2 linked regions of the Variovorax terrae genome follow. The protein of the gene in region 1 interacts with the protein of each later gene in a pairwise test. Links are inferred from orthologs where the notes say so. Each region holds a gene or a part of one and is shown in the gene's direction. Other genes may lie near its edges. The genes, in order: bioB and MMF98_RS22300.

The links.
Region 2: the proteins of bioB (region 1) and MMF98_RS22300 interact in binary tests that used the Escherichia coli proteins (3 or more experiments, as listed by UniProt). The link is inferred for Variovorax terrae from one-to-one orthologs.

Annotation. Positions count from the first base shown.
Region 1 is NZ_JALGBI010000001.1:2,248,235-2,263,158, reverse strand. The notes cover bases 4,089-7,088. They hold bioB (biotin synthase BioB), read left to right. Parts: upstream 4,089-5,054; coding sequence 5,055-6,122; downstream 6,123-7,088. Other genes in these bases: MMF98_RS10615 (AMP-dependent synthetase/ligase), read right to left, coding at 7,064-7,088; MMF98_RS10620 (DUF4345 family protein), read left to right, coding at 6,653-7,039; MMF98_RS10625 (VOC family protein), read left to right, coding at 6,119-6,580; MMF98_RS10635 (acetyl-CoA carboxylase biotin carboxylase subunit), read left to right, coding at 4,089-5,055. In the rest of the region: methylmalonyl Co-A mutase-associated GTPase MeaB, read left to right, coding at 1-734; MMF98_RS10645 (acyl-CoA carboxylase subunit beta), read left to right, coding at 774-2,306; MMF98_RS10640 (glutathione S-transferase family protein), read left to right, coding at 2,344-2,964; more of MMF98_RS10635, read left to right, coding at 3,007-4,088; more of MMF98_RS10615, read right to left, coding at 7,089-8,899; MMF98_RS10610 (FAD-dependent oxidoreductase), read left to right, coding at 9,091-10,938; MMF98_RS10605 (2-oxoacid:acceptor oxidoreductase subunit alpha), read left to right, coding at 10,935-12,794; MMF98_RS10600 (2-oxoacid:ferredoxin oxidoreductase subunit beta), read left to right, coding at 12,791-13,846; arsC (arsenate reductase (glutaredoxin)), read right to left, coding at 13,875-14,246; MMF98_RS10590 (roadblock/LC7 domain-containing protein), read right to left, coding at 14,273-14,677; MMF98_RS10585 (phosphatase domain-containing protein), read right to left, coding at 14,723-14,924. UniProt on the Escherichia coli protein: Catalyzes the conversion of dethiobiotin (DTB) to biotin by the insertion of a sulfur atom into dethiobiotin via a radical-based mechanism.
Region 2 is NZ_JALGBI010000003.1:610,414-625,110, reverse strand. Bases 684-3,456 are described here. They hold MMF98_RS22300 (class II glutamine amidotransferase), read left to right. Parts: upstream 684-1,574; coding sequence 1,575-2,339; downstream 2,340-3,456. Other genes in these bases: MMF98_RS22290 (dihydrodipicolinate synthase family protein), read right to left, coding at 2,884-3,456; MMF98_RS22295 (MaoC family dehydratase), read right to left, coding at 2,379-2,825; MMF98_RS22305 (MFS transporter), read left to right, coding at 684-1,570. In the rest of the region: more of MMF98_RS22305, read left to right, coding at 92-683; more of MMF98_RS22290, read right to left, coding at 3,457-4,050; MMF98_RS22285 (enoyl-CoA hydratase/isomerase family protein), read right to left, coding at 4,090-4,863; MMF98_RS22280 (Bug family tripartite tricarboxylate transporter substrate binding protein), read right to left, coding at 4,884-5,843; MMF98_RS22275 (shikimate dehydrogenase family protein), read right to left, coding at 5,934-6,752; MMF98_RS22270 (acyl-CoA dehydrogenase family protein), read right to left, coding at 6,782-7,942; MMF98_RS22265 (acyl CoA:acetate/3-ketoacid CoA transferase), read right to left, coding at 7,963-9,495; MMF98_RS22260 (LacI family DNA-binding transcriptional regulator), read left to right, coding at 9,734-10,765; gshB (glutathione synthase), read right to left, coding at 10,799-11,746; MMF98_RS22250 (benzoate/H(+) symporter BenE family transporter), read right to left, coding at 11,743-12,927; MMF98_RS22245 (potassium transporter Kup), read right to left, coding at 13,019-14,697.

The DNA of each region.
Region 1 (14,924 bases):
CCACCGTTTCGGGCGGCTCCATTCTGGGCGACAAGACCCGCATGGAAAAGCTCTCGGTGAATGAGCGCGCCTACATCCGGCCGAGTCCGTCCAGCGGCACGCTCGGCGGCGTGGCCGAGAAGACGCGCGAGGCCATGCTGGTCTGCGAAGCGGCGGGCTACGACGTGGTGATCGTCGAGACCGTGGGCGTGGGCCAGAGCGAGACCGCCGTGGCCGGCATGACCGACATGTTCGTGCTGATGCAACTGCCGAATGCGGGCGACGACCTGCAGGCCATCAAGAAGGGCGTGATGGAGCTGGCCGACCTGGTGGTCATCAACAAGGCCGATCTGGATGCCGACGCCGCCACGCGTGCGCAGGCCCAGATCACGAGCGCGCTGCGGCTGTTCGGGCTGCACGGGCACCCGAGCCACGCCCACCACGACGAAACAATCTGGCACCCGCAAGTGATCCAGCTCAGCGCGCTGCACGGCGTCGGGGTCGATGCCTTCTGGTTGGCCGTGACGCAGTTCAGGCAATTGCAAACCGGCAACGGCCGGCTGGACGCGCGCCGCCAGCATCAGGCGCTGGCCTGGATGTGGGAGCGCATCGACGCCGGCCTCAAGCAGGCCTTCCGCCAGGATCCGCGGGTGCGCGAGTTGTTGCCGCTGTTGACGGCTGAAGTCTCGCAGGGCCGCATGGCGGCCTCGACCGCGGCGAGAAATCTGCTCGAAGTCCAGGCGCAGCGGACATAGGCAGCTATAAAAATCAGAGCAAGGAAAGACAGAATCACCATGCACGACATCCTCGATCAACTGGAAAAAAAGCGCGCCGCAGCACGCCTGGGCGGCGGCCAGAAGCGCATCGACGCCCAGCACGTCAAGGGCAAGCTCACCGCGCGCGAGCGGCTGGAGCTGCTGCTCGATGAAGGCACGTTCGAAGAGTGGGACATGTTCGTCGAGCACCGCTCGGTGGACTTCGGCATGGCCGATCACAAGATCCCCGGCGACGGCGTGGTCACCGGCTACGGCATGATCAACGGCCGCCTGGTGTTTGTGTTCAGCCAGGACTTCACGGTCTTCGGCGGCGCCTTGAGCGAAGCCCATGCCGAGAAGATCTGCAAGGTGATGGACCAGGCCATGAAGGTGGGTGCGCCGGTCATTGGCCTGAACGACTCGGGCGGTGCACGCATCCAGGAGGGCGTGGCGTCGCTGGGCGGCTACGCCGACGTGTTCCAGCGCAACGTGATGGCCTCGGGCGTGGTGCCGCAGATCAGCATGATCATGGGCCCCTGCGCGGGCGGCGCGGTGTACTCGCCGGCCATGACCGACTTCATCTTCATGGTGAAAGACAGCTCCTACATGTTCGTGACCGGCCCCGAGGTGGTGAAGACCGTCACGCACGAGGAGGTCACGGCCGAGGAACTGGGCGGCGGCATTACCCACACCACGCGCAGCGGCGTGGCCGACCTCGCGTTCGAGAACGACGTGGAGGCGCTGCTGATGCTGCGCCGCCTCTACAACTACCTGCCGCTGAACAACCGCGAGAAGCCGCCGGTGCGCCCCAGCAACGACCCGGCCGACCGCATGGACCTGTCGCTGGACACCCTGGTGCCCGACAACCCGAACAAGCCCTACGACATGAAGGAACTGATCGCCAAGACGGTGGACGACGGCGACTTCTTCGAGCTGCAGCCCGAGTACGCCAAGAACATCCTCATCGGCTTCGGCCGCATGGAGGGGCAGACCGTGGGCATCGTGGCCAACCAGCCGCTGGTGCTGGCGGGCTGCCTGGACATCAAGAGTTCGATCAAGGCCGCGCGCTTCGTGCGCTTCTGCGATGCCTTCAACATCCCGGTCGTCACCTTCGTCGACGTGCCCGGCTTCATGCCCGGTACCTCGCAGGAGTACGGCGGCATCATCAAGCACGGCGCCAAGCTGCTCTATGCCTACGCCGAGTGCACCGTGCCCAAGATCACCGTCATCACGCGCAAGGCCTACGGCGGCGCCTACGACGTGATGAGTTCCAAGCACCTCAGAGGCGACGTCAACTTCGCCTGGCCCAACGCCGAGATCGCCGTGATGGGCGCCAAGGGCGCGGTGGAGATCATCTTCCGTGAGGACAAGGGCGACCCGGCCAAGCTGGCCGCGAAGGAGGCCGAATACAAGGCCCGCTTCGCCAACCCCTTCGTGGCCGGGGCGCGCGGCTTCATCGACGACGTGATCCTGCCGCACGAAACGCGCAAGCGCATCTGCCGCTCGCTGGTGATGCTGCGGGACAAGAAGCTTGAGAACCCGTGGCGCAAGCACGGCAACATCCCTCTCTGATCTGCCAGGAACCACCCCACAGCCAAAGGAGGCATCCATGTCCCTCAGCCTTTACTACCATCCCTATTCCCGAGCGGCGGGTACGCTCTGGGCCCTGGAAGAAGCGGAGGTCGCCTACGACCTGCGGGTGATCGACATCATGAAGGGCGAGCAGAAGGGCTCCGAGCTGGTGGCGAAGAACCCGATGGGCAAGCTGCCTACCCTGGTCGACGGCGACGTGGTCGTGACCGAAGCTTCCGCCATCGCGCTCTACCTTGCCGACCGCTACGCGCCTGGCCGGCTGGCACCGGCGCTCGACGACCCCAGGCGCGGCGCCTACCTGCGCTGGTCGTTCTTCGCTCCGAGCGTGATCGAGCCTGCCGTGATGGCCAAGCATTCCGGATGGGCGGTCAAGGAGGTCGCTGCGGGGTGGGGCAGCTTCGCTTCGATGATCGCTGCCGCCGAAAGCGCCATTGCCGGCAAGCCGTTCGTACTGGGCGAGGCGTTCTCGATGGCCGACGTGGTGCTGGGCGGCACGCTGCGGTTCATGATGGACTTCAAGCAGATCGATCCCGTGCCGCTGTTCAAGGACTACGTGGATCGGCTGAAAGTACGCCCGGCCTATCAGCGCGCCGAAGCGCGCAACCTGGCCATGCGCAGCGAACTGGGGCTGCAGTAAGCCACGCCCTCCTTACAGATTACAACGACAACGGAGCAGAAGTTGTTCACCAAAATCCTGATTGCCAACCGCGGCGAAATCGCCTGCCGCGTCATCAAGACGGCCCGCAAGATGGGCATCCAGACGGTGGCGGTGTATTCGGATGCCGACCGCGATGCCCGCCACGTGGAGCTGGCCGATGAGGCCGTGCACATCGGCGCCGCGCCCAGCCGCGAAAGCTACCTGCAGGCCGACAAGATCATCGCCGCCGCCAAGCAGACCGGCGCCCAGGCCGTGCACCCCGGCTATGGCTTCCTGAGCGAGAACGCGGGTTTTGCCAAGCGGCTGGAGGAAGAGGGCATCGTCTTCATCGGCCCCAAGCACTATTCGATCGCGGCCATGGGCGACAAGATCGAATCCAAGAAGCTCGCCGGCGCGGCCAAGGTCAATACCATTCCCGGCTACAACGACGCGATCGGCACCGCCGAGCAGGCCGTCGAGATCGCCAAGGGCATCGGCTACCCGGTGATGATCAAGGCCAGCGCCGGCGGCGGCGGCAAGGGCCTGCGCGTGGCCTTCAACGACAAGGAAGCGTTCGAAGGCTTTACCTCCTGCCGCAACGAGGCGCGCAACAGCTTCGGCGACGACCGGGTGTTCATCGAGAAATTCGTCGAGGAGCCGCGCCACATCGAGATCCAGGTGCTGGGCGATTCGCACGGCAACGTCATCTACTTGAACGAGCGCGAGTGCTCGATCCAGCGCCGCCACCAGAAGGTGATCGAGGAAGCGCCGTCCCCCTTCATCAGCGACGCCACGCGCCAGGCGATGGGCGAGCAGGCCGTGCAACTGGCCAAGGCCGTGAAGTACCAGAGCGCCGGCACGGTGGAGTTCGTGGTCGGCAAGGACCAGAGCTTCTACTTCCTGGAGATGAACACGCGGCTGCAGGTGGAGCACCCGGTCACCGAGTGCATCACGGGCCTGGACCTGGTGGAACTGATGATCCGCGTGGCGGCCGGCGAGCAACTGCCGTTGGCGCAAGCCGATGTGAAGCGCGAGGGCTGGGCGATCGAGTGCCGCATCAACGCCGAGGATCCGTTCCGCAACTTCCTGCCGAGCACGGGCCGCCTTGTGAAGTTCCAGCCACCTCGGGAAACCATGTTCGCGTCCGACACGCAGCACCTGCATGGCGTGCGGGTGGACACCGGCGTGCAGGACGGCGGCGAAATCCCGATGTACTACGACTCGATGATCGCCAAGCTCATCGTGCACGGCAAGGACCGTGCCGAGGCCATCGCCAAGATGCGCGAGGCGCTCAACGGCTTCGTGATCCGCGGCATCAGCAGCAACATCCCGTTCCAGGCCGCGCTGCTGGCGCACCCGAAGTTCGTGGCGGGCGATTTCAACACTGGCTTCATCGCCGAGCACTATGCCAAGGGCTTTCACGCCGAAGACGTGCCGCACCAGGACCCGGATTTCCTGGTGGCGCTGGCGGCCTACGTGCATCGCCGCACGCTCGACCGCGCGGCCGGCATCAGCGGCCAGTTGCCGGGGCACGGCATCACCGTGGGCGAAGCGTTCGTGGCCGTGGCGCTGGGCGCGGGCGCGCAGCGCACGCCGCACCATGTGCTGGTCACGGATTTTCAGGCCCAATCGGGCTCAAGTGCTGTCCAGGTGGGTGCCAAGCGCTATGAAATCTGTAGCGCCTGGCATCTGGGCGGAGCGCGCATCCGCGGCACGGTGAACGGCCAGCCTTTCACCGCGCAGATCGAGCGCGGCATCCGCGGCAATCCGCTGGCCACCCGCATCGCCCACAACGGCACCCAGCTCGACACGCTGGTGCTGTCGCCGCGCGCGGCCGAGCTGCATGCGCTGATGCCCTACAAGGCGCCGCCCGACATGAGCCGCTTCGTGCTTTCGCCCATGCCTGGCCTGCTGGTCGAGGTGGCGGTGCAGCCCGGCCAGAAGGTGCAGGCCGGCGAGCGCGTGGCCGTGATCGAGGCCATGAAGATGGAGAACGTGCTGTTTGCCGTGGCCGATGGCGTGGTCGGCAAGGTGCTGGCGGCCAAGGGCGAGTCGCTGGCGGTGGATCAGCCGATCGTGGAGTTCGCGTGATGGCACAGGACCTGCCGACGGCGCAGCCCGTTCGCCTGCGCCGGCCCGCGCCGCAGGCGAAGGCGAAGGCGAAGGCGAAGGCGAAGGCGAAGGCGAAGGCGAAGGCGCCGCTGCGCTGGAGTGTGGCAGCGGTGCAGGCCTTGCTGGAGCTGCCGCTGCTGGACCTGCTGAACCGGGCCCAGGCCGTGCACCGCGCGCACTGGCCCGAGGGCGATATCGAGCTCGCGACCCTGCTGTCGGTCAAGACTGGTGGCTGCCCCGAGAACTGCGGCTATTGCCCGCAGTCGGTGGAGTTCGACACCGGCGTCAAGGCGCAGAAACTCATGGAGGTGGACGAGGTCGTTCGCGCGGCCCGGGCCGCCAGGGACGCGGGCGCCACGCGCTTTTGCATGGGGGCCGCCTGGCGCGCGCCCAAGGACCGCGATGTGGAGAAGGTGGCCGAACTGGTGGAGGCCGTCAAGGGCCTGGGCCTGCAGACCTGCGCCACGCTGGGCATGCTGGAGCCGCACCAGGCCCAGGCGCTCAAGACCGCGGGCCTGGACTACTACAACCACAACCTCGACACCGCGCCCGAGTACTACGGCGACATCGTCGATACCCGCAGCTACCAGGACCGGCTCGACACCCTGCAGAACGTGCGCGCCGCCGGCATCAGCGTGTGCTGCGGCGGCATCGTGGGCATGGGCGAAGCGCCCGTGCACCGTGCGGGGCTGATCGCGCAACTGGCCAATCTGGACCCCTATCCCGAGTCGGTGCCGATCAACAGCCTGGTGCGCGTGCCCGGCACGCCGCTGGCCGACAGCGAACCCATCGACCCGCTGGATTTCGTCCGCATGATCGCGGTGGCGCGCATCACCATGCCGCGCGCCCGCGTGCGCCTGTCGGCCGGGCGCCAGCAGCTCGGCGAGGCAGTGCAGGCGCTGTGCTTTCTGGCCGGTGCCAACTCGATCTTCTATGGCGACAAACTGCTGGTCACCGGCAACCCCGATGTCGAGGCCGACCGGCAACTGCTGGCCAAGCTCGGACTGAAGACGCGCCAGGCAGCGGCGCAAGGAGCACAGGCATGAGCCGTCCATTCAAGGTGCTGGGCATCCAGCAGATCGCCATCGGTGGCACCGACAAAGGCCGGTTGCAGAAGCTCTGGGTCGAGATGCTGGGCCTGCAGGTGACGGGCACGTTCAAGAGCGAGCGCGAGAACGTGGACGAGGACATCTGCGCCATCGGCAGCGGGCCATTCAAGGTGGAGGTCGACCTGATGCAGCCGCTCGATCCCGACAAGAAGCCCGCAGTGCACGCCACGCCGCTCAACCATGTGGGCCTGTGGATCGACGACCTGCCCCGGGCCGTGGAATGGCTCACCGCGCAGGGCGTGCGCTTTGCACCCGGCGGCATCCGCAAGGGCGCGGCGGGATTCGACATCTGCTTTCTGCACCCCAGGAGCAACGACGAGTTTCCGATTGCGGGCGAGGGCGTGCTGATCGAGCTGGTGCAGGCGCCGGTAGAGGTGATCGCCGCGCTGGGGTAGGCGAGCCGCCGCGCCCTGCGCGGCCAACCTGTGTTTGGCGGAAACGGGTCTTGCGCGCACAATGGCCCGATCATGTCCGATCTACCGCCACTCTCCGTCAGCCAGATCATCGTCCAGGTCTGTCTGTTCCTGGTTGCCGCCATCGCAATCTTCGGCGGTTCGTTGCAGATGTTCCTGGGCCAGCCGGACACCTCGCCGCGCCTGGACAATGTCCACCGCTTCATGGCGGGTGTCTACCTCTCCACAGGCGTCATCTGCCTCTGGGCGGCCTTCACGGTCAGGCAGCAGGGAGTGCTCGTGTACCTGCTCGCGCTGGGCGTGCTGCTGGCGGGCGTGGGGCGCCTGGTGTCGATCAGCAAAGTGGGGCTGCCCGAACCGGCGGCCGTCTGGCTCGGCTACCTCATTCCGGAGCTGCTCATCCCGTTCATCATGGCGGGAGCCCACTATGCGGGCTCCTGAGCCGAGCCCCGCGGCTTTTCCCCATCACTTCGACTTCCGGTACATCCCCTCGATGGCCTCTGCGTAGTACGCCACGAGGTTGTTCCGCTTGAGCTTGAGCGTGGGCGTCATGAAGGTGTTTTCAATGGTCCAGGGCTCCCGCGTCAAGTACACGGCGCGCGGCACGGCATAGCGCGGGAAGCTGGCGGTCTGGCGCTCGATGCGGGCCAGCGCCGCCTTGTGGACCGCGGGGGCGCTCAGGCTGGCAGGGTCCTGCGGGTCGAGGCCGAGTTCGCCGGCCAGGCGCTTCCATTCGTCGGCCTGGACCACGGCCACGCAGGCGATGAAGGCGCGCTGCTCACCAACCACGAAAACCTGCTCGAACAGCGGGTCGGCAGCGATGGCCAGTTCCAGGTCGCCGGGCGGCACTTTCTCGCCGGTGGAGGTGACGATGATTTCCTTGATGCGGCCCAGGATCCGGATGCGGCCGCCGTCCACCAGTTCGGCCTGGTCGCCGGTGCCGAGCCAGCCGTCGGGTGCCAGCACGCGCGCAGTGTCTTCGTCGCGCTTCCAGTAGCCGCGCATGACGATGGGGCCGTGCACCTGCAGTTCGCGGTTCTCGCCGATGCGCACTTCCACGCCGGGCAGGGCGCGGCCCACGGTGCCGGGGTCGTTGTCATCGAGGCTGTTGACCGACACCACGGGCGTGGTTTCCGTCATGCCGTAGCCCTGCACCAGCGGCAAGCCCAGGCCCAGGAAGCAGCGCGCGATGGCGGGCGACAGCGGGGCGCCGCCGCTCACGGCCACGCGCACGCGGCCGCCGAACTGCGCCAGCAGCGGCGCGGCCACCAGCCGCCGCAGCAGCGCCCAGGGCAGGGCGCGCAGCCAGCCGCCGGCGGGGTCGCTGGCCGGCACGGGCAGGCCCTGTGCGGCGCAGAAGCGGCGCCAGCCCACGTCCTGCGCGGCCTCGAACAGCTTCATCTTGAACGGCGAGGGCGAGAGCGTCTCGATCAGCCTGGCGTGCACGCGCTCGTAGATGCGCGGCACGGAGACCAGCACCGTGGGGCGCACGGTCTTCAGGTCCTCGGGCAATTGCGGCACCGAGCGCGCGTAGGCCACGCAGCTGCCCGCGGCCATGGGCAGGTAGTAGCCGCCCGTGCGCTCGAAGGTGTGCGACAGCGGCAGGAACGACAGGAACACGTCCTCCTGCACCGGCGTGATGCGGCCCAGGATGGCCTTGACGTCGGCCACCACGTTGCCATGCGTGAGCATCACGCCCTTGGGGCGGCCGGTGGTGCCGCTGGTGTAGACGATGGCGGCCAGGTCGCCGGCCGCCGGCTCGGGCGGCAGCGCCACCTCGCCGGTGCCGCGCGCGAGCCAGTCGGCCAGGTGCAGCACGGGCACGCTGCTGTCCATGGCGGCTGGTGGCGCCACGGCGGCATCGGTCACCACCACGGCCTGCAGGTGCGGGAAGGCGGTGCCGACGGCGCGGATCTGCTCCCACTGGGCGGCCTGCGACACCATCAGCAGCGAGACCTCGGCATCGGCCAGGATGTAGGCGATGCTGCCGGGATTGTCGATGGCGTGCAACGGCACCGGCACGCAGCCGGTGGCCAGGGCCGCCTGGTCGATGCTCATGGCGTCCAGGCCATTGGGCAGCAGCACCGCGATGTGGGCCTGCGCGGGCAGTTGGCTGGCCGCGATGGCGCGGCTCCAGTGCGCAATGCGCTCGCGGGCCTGGGCCCAGCTCAGGCTGGCCCAGCGGCCGCTGGCGGCATCGAACTGGCGGTAGGCCTCGGCGTCCGGGCTTTGGCCGGCGCGCAAAGCCAGCAATTGGGGCAATGTCTGCACATCGCGCAGATCGGTCAGGGAGGAGGTCATGTCAACAACAGCGAGGGTCTTGGGCAGGCGGGCGGGCACGCGGCCCGGGTCGGCACCAGGATGATATCGGCTGGCCCGGCGGGTCTCGGGGTTCACCCGGGGGTGCCTGGCGCGGCACGGGCGTAGACTGATCTTGCGGCAGGGTCTGCGTGCACTGCCGCTCACGGTGTGAACAAGCCCAGGAGACCCGCTTGCAGCCAACCGATATAGCCAATCCAGCCTATTTCCACAAGGTCGTCGATTGCCAATGGGCCTGCCCGGCCCACACCCCCGTCCCCGAATACATCCGCCTGATCGCGCAGGGCCGCTACAGCGATGCCTACATGGTCAACTGGGTGTCCAACGTGTTCCCCGGCATCCTGGGGCGCACCTGCGACCGGCCCTGCGAGCCGGCTTGCCGGCGCGGGCGGGTGGAGGAGGCGAACGCGGCCACGCCCGAGCCGGTGGCGATCTGCCGGCTCAAACGGGTGGCCGCCGACCACAAGGACGACGTGCGTGACCGCATGCCGATCCCGCTGGCGCCCGATGTGCGCCGCAAGGGCAAGCGCATCGCCTGCATCGGCGCCGGGCCGGCCTCGCTCACGGTGGCGCGCGACCTGGCGCCGCTGGGCTACCAGGTCACGGTGTTCGACGGCGAGGCCAAGGCCGGCGGCTTCATCCGCACGCAGATTCCGCGCTTTCGGCTGCCCGAGTCGGTGATCGACGAGGAAACCGGCTACGTGCTCAGCCTGGGCGTGGAGTTCCGCAGCGGCCGGCGCATCGACTCCATGCAGGCGCTGCTCGCCGAAGGCTATGACGCCGTGTTCGTCGGCTGCGGTGCGCCGCGCGGGCGCGACCTGGAGCTGCCCGGGCGCGCGGAGGCCAAGGAGCACATCCACATCGGCATCGACTGGCTGGCCTCGGTGTCGTTCGGCCACGTCGAGCGCATTGGCAAGCGCGTCATCGTGCTGGGTGGCGGCAATACGGCGATGGACTGCTGCCGTTCCGCGCGCCGCCTCGGTGGCGAGGACGTGAAGGTGATCGTGCGCAGCGGCTTCGAGGAAATGAAGGCGTCGCCCTGGGAGAAGGAGGATGCGATGCACGAAGGCATCCCGATCATCAACTTCCACGTGCCCAAGGCCTTCGTGCACGAGGGCGGCCGGCTCACCGGCATGACGTTCGAGGTGGTGAAGGCGGTGCGCGACGAGAAGGGCCGGCGCCAGTTGGTGCCCACGGGCGAGCCCGAGGCCTTCTTTGCCTGTGACGAGGTGCTGATCGCCGTGGGCCAGGAGAACGCCTTCCCCTGGATCGAGCGCTCCTCGGGCATCGTGTTCGACGAATGGGGCCTGCCGGAACTCGACAAGCAGACCTTCCAGTCCACGCTGAAGCACGTGTTCTTCGGCGGCGACGCGGCCTTCGGCCCGAAGAACATCATCACTGCCGTGGCGCACGGCCACGAGGCGGCGGTGTCGATCGACCGCTTCCTGCATGGCGAAGATGTGCGCCAGCGCCCCGCGCCGCACGTGAACCTGATGTCGCAGAAGATGGGCATCCACGAGTGGAGCTACGACAACGCCGTCTCGGGCGACGCGCGCTTCAAGGTGCCATGGGCCAAGGCCGAGAAGGCGCTGGCCAGCATCCGCGTGGAGGTGGAACTGGGCTTCGACGCCGCCACCGCCTTCAAGGAGGCCGAGCGCTGCCTGAACTGCGACGTGCAGACCGTGTTCACTGACGGCAGCTGCATCGAGTGCGACGCCTGCATGGACATCTGCCCAATGGACAGCATCACGTTCATCGCCAACGGCGAGGAGGCTCATTTGCGCCAGCGGCTCAAGGCGCCGGCACAGAACGCCACGCAGGACCTCTACGTTTCGGGGCCACTCAAAACCGGCCGCGTCATGGTGAAGGACGAAGACGTCTGCCTGCATTGCGGCCTGTGCGCCGAGCGCTGCCCCACGGGCGCCTGGGACATGCAGAAATACCTGTTCATGAACACCTACGCAGGCCCCGGCGCGCGGGACCAGCAGCTCGGGGCACGGCGTGCGGAGGCACAGGCATGAAGCGCATCGAGTCGGTCAACGATTTCGTCATCAAGTTTGCCAACGTCAACGGTTCGGGCTCGGCCTCGGCCAACGAGCTGTTCGCCAAGGCCATCCTGCGCATGGGCGTACCGGTGAGTCCGCGCAACATCTTTCCGAGCAACATCCAGGGCCTGCCCACCTGGTACGAGGCGCGGGTGAGCGAGAAGGGCTACCTCGGCCGGCGCGGCGGCATCGACATGATGGTGGCGATGAACCCGCAGACCTGGGATGCCGACGTGGCCGAGGTCGATCCCGGCGGCTACCTGTTCTACGACAGCACCCGGCCGCTGCCGGCCTCGAGCTTCCGCAAGGACCTGCACGTGATCGGCATGCCGCTCACGGCGATCTGCAACGCCACCTACGAGGATGCGCGCCAGCGCCAGCTGTTCAAGAACATCCTGTACGTGGGCGCCTTGTCGATGCTGCTGAACATGGATGCGAAGGTGATCGAGACGCTGTTCTCCGAGCAGTACCGCGGCAAGGAGCGGCTGCTGGAGTCCAACGTGCGCGCGCTGCACGCCGGGCGCGAGTTCGCGCGCGACCACCTGGACCCGATCGGCCTGCAGGTCCGGGCCTCCTCCAGGCAGGCCGACGAGCGGATCTTCGTGGACGGCAACAGCGCCGCGGCGCTGGGCTGCGTCTATGGCGGCGCCACGGTGGCGGCCTGGTACCCGATCACGCCCTCGTCCTCGGTGGCCGAGGCCTTCCAGAAATACTGCAGCAAGCTGCGGGTGGACCCGTCCACCGGCATGAACCGGTTCGCCATCGTCCAGGCCGAAGACGAGATCGCCTCCATCGGCATGGTGGTGGGCGCGGGCTGGAACGGGGCGCGGGCCTTCACCGCCACCTCGGGGCCGGGCGTGTCGCTGATGACGGAGTTCATCGGCCTGGCCTACTTCGCCGAGATCCCGGTCACCATCATCAACGTGCAGCGCGGCGGGCCATCCACCGGCATGCCTACGCGCACGCAGCAGGCCGACATCCTGTCCTGCGCCTATGCCTCGCATGGCGACACCAAGCATGTGCTGCTGTTTCCCGAGGACCCGAACGAATGCTTCGAGCACGCGGCGGCGGCGCTGGACCTGGCCGACCGGCTGCAGACGCCGGTGTTCCTGATGACCGACCTGGACATCGGCATGAACCAGCGCCTGTGCGAGCCGTTCAAATGGGACGACGCGCGCCAGTACGACCGCGGCAAGGTCATGACTGCTGAGGAACTCGAAGCCGGCAAGGACTTTGGCCGCTACAAGGACGTGGACGGTGACGGCATCCCCTGGCGCACGCTGCCCGGCACGCATCCCACCAAGGGCAGCTATTTCACCCGCGGCACCACGCGCGACCCGTATGCCCGCTACTCCGAGCGCGGGCCGGACTACGTCTACAACGTGCAGCGCTTGCTCAAGAAGTTCCAGACGGCCACCATGCTGGTGCCGCAGCCCGTGCTGCGCAAGGCGGCGCGTGCGACGCGGCTGGGCGTGATCTACTTCGGCTCCACCTCGCCGGCCATGGACGAGGCGCTGGACACGCTGACCGAGGCCGGCATCCACCTGGATGCGCTGCGTCTGCGCGCCTTCCCTTTTCCCGCGAGCGTGGCGCAGTTCCTGGCCGATCACGAGGAAGTGTTCGTGGTCGAGCAGAACCGCGACGCCCAGATGCGCAGCCTGCTCATCAACGAACTCGACGCCGACCCCGCGCGCCTGCTGCGCGTGCTGCATTACGACGGCACGCCCATCACCGCCCGCTTCATCGCCCGGGCCATCACCGAGCATGTGCATGCCGAGGCGAGCGCGCCCAAGCGCAAGGCCAAGGACACCACGAGAGAACAAGCCGCATGACCTACATTGCCAAACCGCAGCTGCATCACCCCACGCTCAAGACCAACCAGGTCGGCTACACCCGGCGCGACTACGAAGGCAAGATCTCCACGCTGTGCGCGGGCTGCGGCCATGATTCGATCTCGGCGGCCATCATCCAGGCCTGCTGGGAGCTGGACATCGAGCCGCACCGCGTGGCCAAGCTCTCGGGCATCGGCTGCAGCTCCAAGACGCCGGACTATTTCCTCGGCGCCTCGCACGGCTTCAACACCGTGCATGGACGCATGCCCTCGGTGTTGACCGGGGCCAACCTGGCCAACCGCGGCCTGCTGTACCTGGGCGTCTCGGGCGACGGCGATTCGGCCTCCATCGGCCTGGGCCAGTTCGCCCACGCCATGCGCCGCGGCGTGCGCATGGTCTACATCGTGGAGAACAACGGCGTCTACGGCCTGACCAAGGGCCAGTTCTCGGCCACGGCCGACCGCGGCAGCAAGAGCAAGAAGGGCGTGCTCAACTCGGACAGCGCGATCGACCTCGTTGGCATGGCTCTTCAACTGGGCGCCACCTATGTGGCGCGCAGCTTCTCGGGCGACAAGGCGCAGCTCGTGCCGCTGATCAAGGGCGCCATCGGCCACGGCGGCGCAGCCTTCATCGACGTCATCAGCCCCTGCGTGGCCTTCAACAACCATGCGGGCAGCACCAAGAGCTACGACTACGTGCGCGAGCACAACGAGGCGGTGAGCCGCATCGACTTCATCACGCCACGCACCGAGATCACCACCGACTACCCCGCGGGCGAGGTGGTGGACGTGCCGCAGCACGACGGCACCGTGCTGCGCCTGCGCAAACTGCACGAGGGCTACGACCCGACCGACCGGCTGGCCGCGATGAACCATGTGCAGTTGCACCAGGCCCGCGGCGAGGTGGTGACGGGCCTGCTCTACCTGGACCCGGAGGCCAGCGACCTGCACCAGGCCCTGAACACCAGCGCCACGCCGCTCAATGCGCTGGGCCGCGAGCAGCTGTGTCCCGGCGCCGCCATGCTGGACAAGCTCAACGCGAGCCTGCGCTGAACGAAAGTGCCGGACTGTTGATGTCCTGTCAGGCTCCCGTTGGCAGCAGTTCCAGCACCTTCTCGGGCGGGCGGCACAGGCGGGCACCGCGCGGCGTGACCACGATGGGGCGGTTCAGCAGCACCGGATGCCGGACGATGGCGTCGATGAGCTGCGTTTCGCTCAAGACAGGGTCGTCCAGGCCGAGCTCCTGATAAAGGGCTTCCTTGCTGCGCAGCAGCTCGCGCACCGGTAAGCCCAGCGCCGTCACCAGGGCTCGCAGCTGACTGGCGTCCAGCGGTATGGCCAGGTAGTCCACGATGCGCGGCTCGATGCCATGTTCGCGCAGCAGCGCCAGGGCGCCACGCGAGTTGCCGCAGCGCGGGTTGTGGTAGATCGTGGCCTCGATGGACGGGCTCATGATGCGCGTGCCGATGGCTGGCCAGCTCAGAGCCCGGCTTCGAGCTCGGGCATCGCCAAGCGTGCCTTGGTCAGGGCCATGCCCAGATTGGCGGTGCGGCGGCACACGAACACGGCCACGTACTCGGGGTGGACCTTGCCGCGCAGGAACACGTGGATCAGGTTGTCGCTGTTGACGATGATTTCCTGGAAATAGTGGTGGCCGTCGTCCTGCAAGCCTCGCGCTTTCTTGAACATGCGTTCGATCATCGAGACGTTGGGGCCGTTGAACAGGTCGGCCGTGGCTGCCGCCACCAGGTCGATGACTTCGCGCGGGTGCGAGTCCACGGTCTTGATGGCCAGCAGCATGCCGGAGGCGGCATCCACGTAGCCGGCGGCCACGCATTCGGGGACGGTGGAGGCGAGTTTGTTCAGCAGAGCGTCGAGATTCATGGAGAAGATTTCCTTGTGGTCGTGGGGGGAAAAGGGTGAAAGGTGTCAGATGATCTTGCGCAGGATTGCATCCTCGTACTGCTGCAGGAAAACCTCCTGCTCGGCGCTCTGTACGTATTGCGGGTCGATCAGGCGCACGCGGCGCAGCGCCTCGGCGGCGGTCAGCCCTTCGCGCACCAGCCACGAGGCGAGCACCGTGCCGGTTCGGCCAATGCCGGCCAGGCAGTGCACGGCCAGTACCTCGCCC
Region 2 (14,697 bases), on another replicon or contig:
GGAGTCATCGTGAAACAAAAAAAGGCGGGCACAATGCATGGGTCGGGCCGCCTTGCCGGCGGCCCGCCGCCCGCTCCCACGTCCGCCCCGCATGTCCTCCCCCACCCCGTCGCTGAACACCCTGCGCGAGCGCTACGGCCCGCGCTACCGTTGGCTGCTGCTGCTCTCGGTCATGGTCGGCACCATGGCGTCCATCATGTCGTCCACCATCGTCAACGTGGCGATCCCCGACATGAGCCACCACTTCACCATCGGCCAGGAGCGCGCCCAGTGGGTCAGCTCGGGCTTCATGGTGGCGATGACGGTGTCCATGCTCACCACGCCCTGGCTGCTGGCGCGCTACGGCTACCGGCGCACCTATGTCGGCACCATGCTGCTGTTGCTGGCCGGCGGCATCGTGGGCGGGCTGTCCAACCAGTTCAGCCTGGTGCTGGTGGCGCGCGTGGCCGAGGGGCTGGCCGCGGGCGTGGTGCAGCCGATCCCGGCCATCATCATCCTGCGGGCCTTCGACTCGCACGAGCAGGGCCGCGCCAGCGGCATCTTCGGCATGGGCGTGGTGCTGGCGCCGGCCATCGGGCCCAGCATCGGCGGCGTGTTGGTGGACCTGTTCGGCTGGCGCTCGATCTTCTTCATGGTGGTGCCGTTCTGCCTGGCCTCGCTGTGGCTGGCCTACAAGTTCGTGCCGGTCACCGCGCCCGGCGGCGTGCCGGCCCGGCGCGACGGCGCGGCGCTGGACTGGCGCGGCCTGCTGCTGGGCACGGTGGGCACGCTGTGCCTGCTCAACGGGCTGGTGGCGCTGCGCGGCGGCACGGTGCTGGAGGCCGTGCTGCTGCTGTCGGGCGCGGCGGCGGCGCTGGTCGCCTTCATCGGGTGGCAACGGCGCCTGCAGCGCCACGGCGGCAGCCCGCTGATGAACCTCGCGCTGTTCGGCCACCGCCAGTTCGCCATGGGCAGCATGGTGGCCGTGATCTACGGCACGGCGCTGTTCGGCTCCACCTACCTGCTGCCGGTCTACATGCAGACGGCGCTCAAGCTCTCTGCCTCGCACGTGGGCACCATCCTGCTGCCCTCGGGCTTCGTGCTGGCCGCCGCCATCGCCATCGTCGGCCGGCTGGCCGACCGCCAGCCGACCTACCTGCTGGTGAGCATCGGGCTGGCCCTGCTGGCGGCCTCGTTCGCGCTGATGACCACGGTAGACCTGCACTCGGCGCTGTGGGTGCTGGTGGCCTGGGCCATCCTGGGGCGCATCGGGCTGGGCTTCATCCTGCCCTCGCTGAACCTCGGCTCGATGCGCGGGCTGCACAAGGACCTGATCCCGCAGGGCGCCAGCGCCATCAACTTCGTACGCATGCTGGGCGGCGCCGCGGGCGTGAGCCTGTGCGCCATCGTGCTCGAGTGGCGGCTGGCCGCGCATGGCGATTCGCTGGCCAACAGCGCCACCAGCCCCGAGCGGCTGGCCGCGTTCAACGAATCCTTTCTGATGCTTGCGGCCCTGTGCGCGCTGGCCCTGGTGGCCGCCTGGCAGCTGCGCGAGAACACGGGCCGCCGTCCCGTCCGGGTCAAGGAGTGAGACCATGTGCCAGCTGCTCGGCATGAACTGCAACACCCCCACCGACGTGATGTTCAGCTTCACGGGCTTCGCCGAGCGCGGCGGCCGCACCGACCACCACGCCGACGGCTGGGGCATCGCCTTCTTCGAGGGCAAGGGCCTGCGCCATTTCGTGGACCACCAGCCGGCCTTCGAATCGCCGGTGGCCGGGTTGATCCGCCGCTATCCGATCAAGAGCCGCAACGTCATCGCCCACATCCGCAAGGCCACGCAAGGCGAAGTGGCGCTGGAGAACTGCCACCCGTTCGTGCGCGAGCTGTGGGGCCGCTACTGGGTGTTCGCGCACAACGGCGACCTGAAGGATTTCCACCCGCGCCTGCACGCAGGCTTCCAGCCGGTCGGCACCACCGACAGCGAGCGCGCGTTCTGCTGGATCATGCAGGAGCTGGCCAAGTCGCACGCAGGCGTGCCCAGCGTGCAGGAACTCACGCTCACGCTGCGCGAGCTGAGCGCGCGCATTGCGCAGCACGGCACCTTCAACTTCCTGCTGTCCAACGGCCAGGCGCTGTGGGCGCATGCCTCGACCCATCTCTGCTACGTGGAGCGCCGCCACCCGTTCAACCAGGCCAAGCTGGCGGACGAGGACGTGAGCATCGACTTCGCTCAGCACACCACGCCGAACGACCGCGTGGCCGTGGTGGTGACCGCGCCGCTCACCACCAACGAGACCTGGACCACGTTCCAGCCCGGCGAGCTCAAGGTGTTCGTGGACGGCGCGCTGCAGGCCTGAACGACGGTGGGCTGAATCGCCCCGGATCGCCTGCCCGCTTCAGCCCGGACCTTCCGCACGCGCCAGCCACTTCAGCACATGCTCGGCCACCGCCACCACGGCGCCGTCCTGGTTGGTGACGGTGATCGCCGAGCGTGAACGCTGCCGGGCCGGATCGACCTCGACGATCCGGTACGCCACCTTGACCGTGTCGCCGATGAACACGGGCTGGAGAAAACGGATCCGGTCGTAGCCGAGCGAGACTGGCGTGCCGCCGCAGCCGCGCTCCAGCGCACGCGCCACGAGCAGGGTCGAGGCGGTCGACATGAAGCCCACCAGCAAGACCCCGTGGGCCACGCGCCGGCCGAATTGCGAGGTCTTCATGAAGGCCTCGTTGACATGGTTGGGCGCGAGATCGCCCGTGATGCCGGCAAAGAGATAGACATCCGACTCGCCCACCGTTTTCTCGAAGACGGCGGCGTCTCCCACCTCGACAAAGCGGTTCAAGGCCGGCCCCTTCCCGTGCCTGGTTGTGCAAGGCCTGGACGTTGATGGGAGCGGGCCATCAGTTCACGCCGCAAGCCACGCTGAGATACGAGGCCATGCGCCGGCGGGCCAAGTCCGGGTCGCTCAGCACGCCGCTCTGGTCGGCCAGCTCGAAGACCTTGGCATAGTGCGCCGCGCCGCGCGCCGACTGCGCACCGGCCACCATCGAGAAGTGCGATTGATGCCCATTGAGCCAGGCCAGAAAGACGACGCCGGCCTTGTAGTGGCGCGTGGGTGCGCGGAAGATCTCGCGCGACAGGGCCACCGTGGGGTCCAGGATCTCGCGGAACCGTTCCGCGCGGCCGGCGGCGAGCTCCCCCAGCGCGGCCGCGGCAACCGGGGCAATCGGGTCGAGGATGCCGAGCAGGCCGTGCGAGTAGCCCGACGCATCGCCGGCCATCAGCTCGGCGTAGTTGAAATCGTCGCCCGTGTACATCTTGACGCCGGCCGGCAGGCGCCGGCGCAGCTCCAGTTCCAACTTCGCGTCGAGCAGGGACACCTTGATGCCTTCCACATGCCGCGCGTTCTCGCGTATCAGCGCCGCCACGGTGTCGAGCGCGCCGGACAGGTCCGGGCTGCCCCAGTAGCCGCGCAGCGCGGGGTCGAACATCTCGCCCAGCCAGTGCAGGATGACGGGCTGCGACGTGTCGCGCAGCAGCCGGCCGTACAGCGCCAGGTAGTCGTCCGGGCCCCTGGCGCAGCGGGCCAGGGACCGGCTCGCCATCAGGATCGCGCGGCCGCCCTCGGCCTCCACGACGGCAAGCTGCTCGCGGTAGGCGGCCTCCACGTCGGCCAGGCCGGTGTGCTCGCTGACGATCAACTGGTCCGTGCCCACGCCGCAGGCGAGGTCAGCCCCGGGAATGCCGCGCGCATGGCGGATGCTGCGCTGGATCAGCTCGCGCGCCACCGGCCAATCGAGTCCCATGCCGCGCTGGGCCGTGTCCATGGCCTCCGCCACCTTGAAGCCCAGCGACCACAGATGCTCGCGAAAGGCCAGGGTGGCGTCCCAGTCCACGCACGGCGAGCTGTCCCAGGGGTCGCGGGTGGCCAGCGGGTCGATCACCACATGCGAGGCCGCGTAGGCAGTGCGGCTGAAGGCGGGCGCGCCGGCGGGCGGCCGGATCGGCTGCGCCTTCATGCGGTAGTCCAGGAGCGAGCCGTCTTGCTGGGGGAGTTGAATCTTCATGGGTTTCTCAAATTTCAGGGGCCTGTCGCCGGCGCGGACTCAGGCGTCCGTGAACACCGGCTTTCTCTTGTCCTTGAAGGCCTGCACGCCTTCCCGCCCGTCTTCCAGCGAGGCCGCAAAGCCGGCGGCCAGGGTCTCCGCCGGCAAGCCGCCATGGGGCGAATCCAGCAGCTGTTTGATCATGCGGACCGCAAAGGGCGCGTTGCGGACGATCTGGGCGGCCATCGTCCGGGCCTGCGCCAGCGCCGAATCCGAATGGACCCACTCCTGGATCAAGCCGATCCGCAGCGCCTCTGCCACGTCGATCATGGCGCCGGAGAACAGCAGCCGCTTGGCTTGCGGTACGCCCACCACCGTCGGCAGGCGCAGGGTGCCGCCCCAGCCGGGCACGGCGCCGACCGTCGTTTCGGGCATGCCGAACCGGGCGGCGTCGCCGGCGATGCGAATGTCGCAGGCCAGCGCCAGCTCCAGGCCACCGCCCAGGGCCAGTCCGTCGATGGCGGCAATCGTGGGCTGCGGCAGGCGCGCCAGCCGGTCGAGAACGCGATGGCCCAGGCGGGTCGACAGCCGCCACATGTCGACCGCCGGCAGCGCGCCCCACTCGGCGATGTCCGCGCCGGCGCAGAAGGCTTTCGGGTTGGTGGAATGCACCACCACTGCCCTTACCTCGCGCCGCTGCTCCAGCTCGCCGCAGGCGCGGTCCAGCGCCTCCAGTGTGGCCAGGGTCAGCACGTTGAGCTTGTCGGGCCGGCACAGGGACAGGAAGGCGATAGGCCCCTCCACCTCCAACTCGAGATGCTTCGTCGATGTCATGGCAGGCACTTCTTCACTGCTTACTTTGTCATTTGCAGCATCGGGACGATGCGCTTGTACTGCTCGTCGCCCTGCTTCAGGAACGCTGCGAACTGCTCGCGGTTCTCAAGAATGCGGCCGAGATTCTGGCGCTCCAGAATCTGCTGGTAGGCCGGGTCCGCATTGACCTTGGCCAGCACCTCGCCGAGCTTGGCAACGATCGCGTCGGGCGTGGCCTTGGGCACCACCAGCCCGCGCCAGGTGCTCATGACCAGGTCGATGTTGCGCTCGCGGAAGGTCGGCACATCCTCGAAGCCCTTGGCGCGCTCCTTGGACATGACGGCCAGCAGGCGCATCTTTCCGGCCTTGACGAAGCTGCTGACTTCGGCAGGGCTGATGACGGCCGCATCGACCTGGTCGCCCAGCAGGGCATTGATCATGGGGCCCGAGCCCAGGTAGGGGATGTGGTTGATCTTCAGGCCGGCCTTGTCCTCCAGCGCCGCGGCGCAGACATGGTTGATCGACCCCGCCCCGGAGTTGGCGACGTTGACCTTGCCCGGGTTGGCCTTCACGTGCTGGATGAAGGCTTCGATGGTCTTGAACGGGGAATTCACCTGGACCGCGACGGTGCACGGGTCTTCGTTGAAGCGGCCCACGGGCTTGAAGTCCTGGTAGGTCACCTTGCCGATGCCGAGGTAGGGCGTGATCAGCAGCTCGGGCGAAACCACGGTGATCTTGTAGCCGTCCGGCTTGGCACTGGCGCCTTCCGCGAAGCCGATGGTGCCGGCGGCGCCGGGCTTGTTGACCACGATCATGGGCTGCGGCATTTGCCGGCTTGCCGAATCCGCAATGCCGCGGGCCAGCGCATCGCTGCCGCCGCCGGCGGGGAAGGCGACCAGCAGTTCGATGGGTTTGTTCGGAAAGTCCTGCGCCGAGGCAAGCGATGCCGTGAAGACGAAGAAGGCGCTGGCAGCGAGGCGAACGAATGAGCTGGGTTTCATGGTGATGTCCTTGGATGGATTTGAACTGTGGGGTGGCGGTGGCGCAGAAATGCCGGGGGCTTCCTGGCCCTGGGTGATGCGGGGGCTACGTCATGGCGGAGCCTGAGGACTTGGAACGCCGGGCGGATCGGACGCCGCGCCGCCCATGGCGAGAAAACGCCAGATCGCCTCGGCCTGGCCGTCGAGCATGTGCCGGCCCTCCTGGACCGGGTGGCCGCGCCGCACTGCTTCCGTGAGCAGGCGGGTGCGCGGCGGCTTCATGATGGCATCGGCCACGAGCGCACGCGGATCGAGCTGCTCCAGCACAACGGGCAAGGCATCGCCTTCGTTCATGCCGATCGGCGTTGCATTCACGACCAGATTGTCCGCCTTCGTCGGGCCGCGCCGCTGGACCCGCCCGCCGTAGGTGGCCGACAGGCGCGTACAGGCGTCCTCGGCACGAACGCGGTCGATGTCGTCGATCGCGACGCTGCCGACGCCGGCATCGAGCAGCGCGGTGGCAATGGCCATGCCCGCGCCGCCCGCGCCCACGACGGCGGCGCTTTGGACCCGAACCTCATGGCCGCATTGGCGCAGCCCCGCGACGAAACCCTCTCCGTCGAACAGGTCGGCACGCCAGCCCGAGGCGCCGGGCCTGAGCACGTTGGCCACGCCGGCGACGGCCACGCGCGCCGAGCGCTGCACCGCGACGCGAGCCGCCGCGGCCTTGTGCGGGATCGTGATCACCGCGCCGCCGAAGTTGCGCAGGGCGGCCAAGCCTTGCAGCGCGGTCTCGAACTGGTCGGCGCCGACATGCAATGCCACCATCTCGGCGTCGATGCCGCGTTGCGCAAAAAGCTGGTTGAAGACTTCCGGCGACCGCGCCTGGGCAATGGGGTCTCCGATGATGGCGTACAGCGTGCGGGTCATGATGAGGAGGTCCTGAGGTGGCCCGCGGTTCAGCGATGCAGGTCGAACACTTCGGCGCCGCGCTTGAGCACTTCGCGCGCGATCACGCTGCGGTGGATTTCCGAGGTGCCGTCGAAGATGCGGTACACGCGGGCGTCGCGGTAGTAGCGTTCGATCGGAAGCTCCTTGCAAAAACCCATGCCGCCGAAGATCTGCACCGCGCGGTCAACGACCTTGCCGAGCACTTCCGAGGCGTGCAGCTTCACCATCGAGATCGGGATGCGCGCGTCGAGCCCGGCGTCTATCGTCCAGGCGGCGTGCAGCACCATCAGCCTCGCCGCATGGATCTCGACGGTGCTGTCGGCCAGCATCTGCTGGATCATCTGGAACTCACCGATCCGCTTGCCAAACTGCTGGCGGTCGTTCGCATACGTCGTCATCATCTCCAGCACATGGCTGGCCTTGCCGACCGCGCGCGCGCCGACGAGGGCCAGGCGCACGCGCCCCAGCATGTTCATCGCGAGCTTGAAGCCTTCGCCTTCCTTGCCGATCAGGGCAATGGGCTCCAGCGCAACGTTGTCGAAGAACAGCTCCATGTGGGGCGTGCCGCGCAGGCCCATCATTTCCTGGTCCTTGCCCACCGTGAAGCCGGGCAGGTTCTTGTCGACGGCGAACAGCGATATCTGCCTGTCGCCGGTGCGCGCGGAGACCAGAAAGAAATCGCTGAACTCGGCATCGCTGATGAAGTGCTTGCTGCCGTTGAGCACCCATCCGTTGTCCGTCCTGCGGGCATGGGTCTTGATGGCCTGCGCGTCCGACCCGGCGCCGGGCTCGGTGATCGCCAGCCCGCAGGTTCTCTCGCCGCGCACCGCCGGCGCCAGCCAGCGCGGCACCTGGTCGCCCTCGCACGCCAGCAGGGCGTCGTACACGTTGCCGAAGGCGCGCCGCACCAGAATGTCGGTGCTGTGCCCGAACTGCTCCTCGCACAGCATCCAGTCGACCGCGCTGAGCCCACCGCCGCCGTGCTCGGCCGGCATGTTGAGCGCGTAGAGGCCGATGGCGCGCGACTGGTCCATCAGGCGCCGGGCGAGGTCCGCATCCAGGCGGCCTTCGTCCTCCACCCTCTGTTCCAGGGGCTGCAATTCGGTCTTGATGAAACGCCGAACGGTGTCGATCATCAGCTTCTGTTCGTCGTTGAGCGCAAAGTCCATGGTCTTCCTTGTGGGCGGTGTCAGGCCGCCGGGCCGGCCGCGTCGGCGGGCTCACAGAAATAGGCGGCGTTCATGAGTCGCGGCGCACGCACGATGGGCTTGAAGTCCATTCGCGACAGGATGTCACGCTCCAAGTCCACGCCGGGGGCGATGTCGGTCAGCTCCAGGCCTTCAGGCGTGAGCCGGAACACGGCGCGCTCGGTCACGTAGATGACCTCCTGCCCGCGTCGCACGGCCTCCTTGCCGCTGAACGTGATGCCGGCCACTTTCTTCACGAGCTTGCGCACTTCGCCGTGGCGCTGGATCGTCAGCGCCCCGTCGGCGACCGTGAGCCGGGTGCCCTTGGCGTCGAACGAGCCGCAGAACACGACTTTCTGCGCACCCTGCGAGATGTCGATGAAACCGCCGGGGCCGCTGATCTGGCCGCCGAAGTGGGACACATTGACGTTGCCCTCTGCATCCATCTCGGCCATGCCGAGAAAGGTCTGGTCGAGGCCGCCGCCCGAGTACAAATCGAACTGTTCCGCGGCCGAGAGAATGGCCGCCGGATTGGCCGCGATGCCGAACATGTCGCCGGTCAGCAGCCTGCCGCCATGCACGCCCTGCTCGATCGTGAACCAGTAGCGGCTGGCATCGCCGCGCCGCGCGATGACCTCGGCCACGCCGGACGACATGCCGAAGCCGAAATTGACCGAAGCGCCGTCGATCAGTTCCTCTGCGGCACGCAGCGCCACGGCGTGCCGCACCGGATCGCGCTCGGGCGGGTGGGTCGCCTCGGGCTGGCTTTCGCCGAGCCCGGCCAGCGACACGTCGTAGCGCCCGTGGTAGGTCTGCGGCTGGTCCGGGCAGGGCAGCACGAAATCGACCAGATTGCCCGGCACCGAGACCTCGCGCGGGCGCAGCTTGCCGACCGGCACCACCTCACGCACCTGCGCGATGACGATGCCGCCGCAGCGCTTGGCGGCCAGCGCGACCGCATAGGAGTCGAGGTCGGCGGGCTCTTCAACGGCGCTGATGTTGCCGTTCTCGTCGGCATAGGTGCCGCGGATGACCGCAACGTCAACCTTGAAGGGCCGGTAGCGCAGCACGTCCTGGCCGTCGATCTGCATCAGCTCCACCAGTTCTTCCTGGGCCGCCTCGTTGCAGCGCCCGCCCTGGTGGCGCGGGTCCACGAAGGTGCCCAGGCCCACGTGGGTGAACAGGCCCGGCCGGCCGGCGCCGATTTCCCGCAGCAGGTGGGTCAGCGCGCCGGAGGGCATGCAGTAGGCCTCGAGCTTGTTGTGCTGCGCCAGCGCGAGCATGCGCGGCGACCAGATCCAGTGGCCGCCGATGACGCGCTTGACCATGCCTTCGTGGGCGAAGCGGTTGATGCCCTTGTCCTGCCGGTCGCCCATGCCCAGCGTGTGCACCAGGGTAATGCCCCTGGGCTGACCGCCCTGGAGAAAAGCCTCTTCGAAGCAGCGAAGGACTTCCTCGGGCTCAAGCAGGCCCCCGCCGGCCCCGGAGACGGCCGTCACGGCGCCTTCGCGCAAGCCTGCCAGGACTTGCTTCAATTGCCCAAAGTCGAGAACGCGCATCAAAAATCTTTCTAGTAGATCGTTCTACTTGATTTTAAAGAAGGATTTTTGTCAGTCAACGGCAAATAATAGGTATTAACCCTACATCTCTCATCTGTAATCTCACTTCTCGGAGGGAAAACAAGCCCTTTTCGGTAAAGGTGTTCAGCCAAAAAGGTAAATCGTTCTACTTTTCACCGGTCAATGGCCAGGGAATAGACGGGAGAATCGACCCATGGACAAACGACGCATCACCATCAACGACATTGCGGCGCACGCTGGCGTTTCGCGCTCGACCGTTTCGCTTGTGCTGCAAAAACACCCGCGCATCCCGGAGGAAACAGCAGAGAAAGTGCGGCAGTCGATCGCTGCGCTCGGCTACACCTACAACCGCAACGCCGCCAATCTGCGGCGCAGGACGTCCCAGGCCATCGGCCTCGTCATCAACGACATCCGCAACCCCTTTTTCGCCCAGCTGACGTCGGCCGTGGAAGAAAGGGCGGCCGAGGCCGGCTACATGGTGTACCTCGTCGAATCGGCGGAGCAGCCGGCACGGCAGGAGCGCCTGCTGGAGTCGTTCATCGAACATGACGTCGCGGGCCTGATCGTCTGCGCCGCCACGGGCACGCCACCGCAGGCCTTCGACCGGTTCCTCGCGGCCGGCATTCCGATCTGCATGGCCGTCCGGCCCTACCCGGACGCCCGGCTGGATTTTGCGGGCTCCGACAACTACGGAGGGGCAAAGATGGCCACCCAGCACCTGATCGACCTCGGGCACCGCCGGATCGCCTTCCTCGGCGGGGAGCGCGAGAACCCGGTTCGCATCGACCGGCTGGCCGGCTACTTCTCGGGGCTGGATGCGCGCGGCATCGCTTTTGATCCGGCGCTGGTGGTTGAAAGCCGCCCCTCCCTGACCAGCGGCGTCGCCGACGTGAACGCCGTCATGCGCCTGGAAGCGCGCCCCACGGCCATGCTCTGCTACAACGATTTCGTGGCCATGGGCGTGATGCACGCCCTGCGGTGCGCCGGGCTGACGCCGGGCGAGCACATGGCCGTCGTCGGCTTTGACGGCATGCCGGAAACGGAGATCACGCATCCGCCCCTGTCCACGGTTCAGCTGTACGGCCGCAAGATCGGCAGCGATGCGGCCGAGCTGCTGATCTCACGCATCGGCGACCCCGCCCGCCCGCCCACCCGGCGGGTGGAACAGGCGACCCTGATCGTCCGGGCCTCGTCGGGCCGCCCGCTCAACGCCAACGGCGAATGAGCCGCGGCCGTCCGCCAGACACCGGCATGGGTTCTAGGCTTTCAGCGCCTGCTCGAGCGCGTCGATGAACATGGCCGGCACGTCGAAGCCGGTCTGCTCGGTGATTTCCTGGAAGCAGGTCGGGCTGGTGACGTTGACTTCGGTCAGGCAATCGCCGATCACGTCCAGCCCCACCAGCAGCAGGCCGCGCGCGGCCAGCACCGGGCCCAGCGCTTCGGCGATCTCGCGGTCTTTGGCCGTGAGCGGCTGGGCCACGCCCTTGCCGCCCGCCGCCAGGTTGCCGCGCACCTCGCTGCCCTGCGGGATGCGCGCCAGGCTGTAGGGCACGGGCTGGCCGCCGATCACCAGGATGCGCTTGTCGCCCTGCGTGATCTCGGGCACGAAGCGCTGCACCATGATGGTTTCGGCGCCGTCCTTGTTGAGCGTTTCGATGATGGAGCCGAGATTCAGGCCATCGGCCCTGACGCGGAAGATGCCCATGCCGCCCATGCCGTCCAGCGGCTTGAGGATGATGTCGCCGTGCTCGGCGTGGAAGCGCCGCACCTCGTCGGCGCTGCGCGTGACCAGCGTGGGGCTCACGTACTGCGCGAACTCCATGATCGCGAGCTTCTCGGGATGGTCGCGCAGCGTGCGCGGCTGGTTGAAGACCCTGGCGCCCTCGCGCTCGGCCTGCTCCAGCAGGTGGGTGGCGTAGAAATACTCGCTGTCGAACGGCGGGTCCTTGCGCATCACGATGGCGTCAAAGTCCTTCAGCGCCTTGAGCGGCGCGGCGTCTTCGCGGAACCAGTCGTGCGCATCGCCGGAGAGCGTGATCTCGCGCACCGTGGCCACCACGGGCGCGCCGGAGCGCCAGACCAGGTCGCACGGCTCGCAGGCCGCGATGCGGTGGCCGCGGCGCTGCGCCTCGCGCATCATCGAAAAAGTGGTGTCCTTGTAGATCTTGAAGGTGGAGAGCGGATCGGCGACGAAGAGAATGTTCATGCGGCAGGCTTTCGTTTCCCATACTGTTGCACAAACAGCGCCAGGGCGCCCGCCACCACGCCCCAAAACGCCGAGCCGACTCCGGCTATTGACACGCCGCTGAGCGTGACCAGGAAAGTGATGAGCGCGGCCTCGCGGTGCGGCTCCTCCCTGAGCGAGGTGGCCAGCCCGCCGCCGATGGTGCCCAGCAGCGCCAGGCCCGCGATGGCGGCCACCAGTTCCTTGGGAAAGGCCGTGAGCAACCCGGTCACCGCCGCGCCGAAGATGCCGATCACCACGTAAATCGCGCCGCAGGACACGGCCGCGGTGTAGCGCCTGGCCGGGTCTTCATGCGCCTCGCGGCCCATGCAGATGGCGGCCGTGATGGCGCTCAGGTTCAGCGCGTAGCCGCCGAACGGCGCCAGCACCAGCGTGGCCACGCCGGTGAGCGTGATGATCTTCGAGATCGGCATGCGGTAGCCCGCGGCCTGGATCGCCGCCACGCCCGGCAGGTTCTGCGAGGCCATGGTCACCACGAACAGCGGGATCGCCAGGCTCACGAAAGCGGCCAGCGTGAAGCGGGGCGCAGTGAATACCGGTTTTGCGAAGTCAAAAGTGACGGAGGTCCAGGCCAGCTGGTCATTGATTGCTACATAAATAATAGCAATCCCCAGTGTGAGCACCACCGCGTAGCGCGGCAGCCAGCGCCGCCCGAGCAGGTAGCTGGCCAGCATCAGCAGCACCAGCGGCAAGGCGGTCTGCGCCGCGGCGAAGGCCGAGAGGCCGAAGCGCGCCAGCACGCCGGCCAGCAGCGCCGAGGCGATGGCCATCGGGATGCGGTTCATCACGCGCTCGAACCAGCCCGTGACGCCGAACAGCGTGATCAGCACCGCGCAGGCCATGAAGGCGCCCACGGCCTCGGCCATCGAGAAGCCGCCGGCCAGGCCCGCCGTGGCCAATACCGCCGCGCCGGGCGTGGACCAGGCCACCATCACCGGCTGGCGCAGGATCAGCGAGGGAATCGCCGAGCACAGCCCCATGCCGATGCCCAGCGCCCACATCCAGGAGCTGATCTGCGCCGGCGTGGCATCGAAGGCCTGCGCGGCCTGGAACACGATGGCCACCGAACTCGTGAAGCCGACCAGCACGGCGACGAAGCCGGCCGTGAAGGCCGACAGGCTCAGGTCTTTGAAGAAACGCATGGGGTGGGATTCTGGCAGTTCGCCGGCCTCGGCTGCTGGCGAAGGGGGCGGGCTCGCCAGCCGCCCGCAAGCTCAGCCACCCCACGGCATGTCAGATCTCGATCTTCGACCCCAGCTCCACCACCGAGTTGTTGGGCAGGTTGAGAAAGTCCGCCGCGCCGCTGGCATTGCGGTGCATCTGCGCGAACAGCTTCTCGCGCCATGGCGCCATGCCGCGCCCGATGGTGGGGATGACGATGTCTCGCGACAGGAAGTAGCTGGTGCTCATGGCCTCCAGATCGCAGCCGCGCCCACGCATCATGGCCAGGGCGCGCGGCAGGTCGGGGTCGTTCTTGAAGCCGTAGTGCACCACCACCTGCCAGCAGTCGTGGCCCAGCGGCTCGATCGCCAGCCGCTTGTCCATGCCGATCCACGGCACCTCGTGGTGGCGCACCGTGACGAACAGGTTCTGCTCGTGCAGCACCTTGTTGTGCTTGAGGTTGTGCAGCAGCGCGTTGGGCACGGTGCCGGGCTCGGCCGTGAGAAACACGGCCGTGCCGCCCACGCGCGTGGGCGGCTCGACGAACACGGCCTCCAGGAAGCCCTTGAGGTCGATCGCGTCGGTGTGCATCTTCTCGTTGAGCAACTGGCGCCCGCGCTTCCAGGTGGCGAGCACGGTGTACAGCACCGCCGCCAGCAGCAGCGGGAACCAGCCGCCCTGCGCGATCTTCATCGAGTTGGAGATGAAGAAGGCCACGTCCACGATGAAGAAGCAGCCGGTGGCCAGGAGGCACAGCCACAGCGGGTAGCCCCAGCCATAGCGCACCACGAAGAAGGTCAGCACCGTGGTGATGACCATCACCAGGCTGACCGAGATGCCGTAGGCCGCGGCCAGCGCGCTGGACGAGCCGAACAGCCCGACCGCGGCGATCACGCCGACTAGCAGCATCCAGTTCACCGCCGGGATGTAGATCTGGCCGGTGTCGCGGATCGAGGTGTGCAGGATGGTCAGGCGCGGCAGGAAGCCGAGCTGGATGGTCTGCTTGGTGGCCGAGAACGCGCCCGAAATCAGCGCCTGCGAGGCGATCACCGTGGAGGCGGTGGCCAGCACCACCATCGGGATCAGCGCCCACTCGGGCGCCATCAGGTAGAACGGGTTCTCGACCGCCTTGGGGTCGGCCAGCACCAGCGCGCCCTGGCCGAAGTAGTTGAGCACCAGCGAGGGCATGATCAGGGTGAACCAGGCCAGCCGGATCGGCATCTTGCCGAAATGGCCCATGTCGGCGTACAGCGCCTCGGCGCCCGTCACGCACAGGAACACGGCCCCGAGCGTGATGAACGCCAGCGCATAGTGCTGCGCCGCGAACTCCACCGCATAGCCCGGCCAGATGGCCAGCAGCACGCCGGGGTTGCCGATGATCTGGCCCACGCCCATGAGCGCGATCGCGATGAACCAGATCACCATGACCGGGCCGAAGAACTTGCCGATGTCGCCCGTGCCGCGCCGCTGCATCATGAACAGCAGCACCAGCACCACCAGCGAGATCAGCACCACGTAGGGCTTGGCCGCGGGGGTGACGATCTCCAGGCCCTCCACCGCCGACAGCACGGAGATGGCCGGCGTGATGACGCCGTCGCCGAAGAACAGTGCGACGCCGAAGACGCCGATCATCAGCAGCACGCGCCGGCTGCGCGGGCGGTTCCTGACCGACTGCGAGGCCAGCGCGAGCAGCGCCATCAGGCCGCCTTCGCCGTGGTTGTCGGCGCGCATGATGAGCGCCACGTACTTGA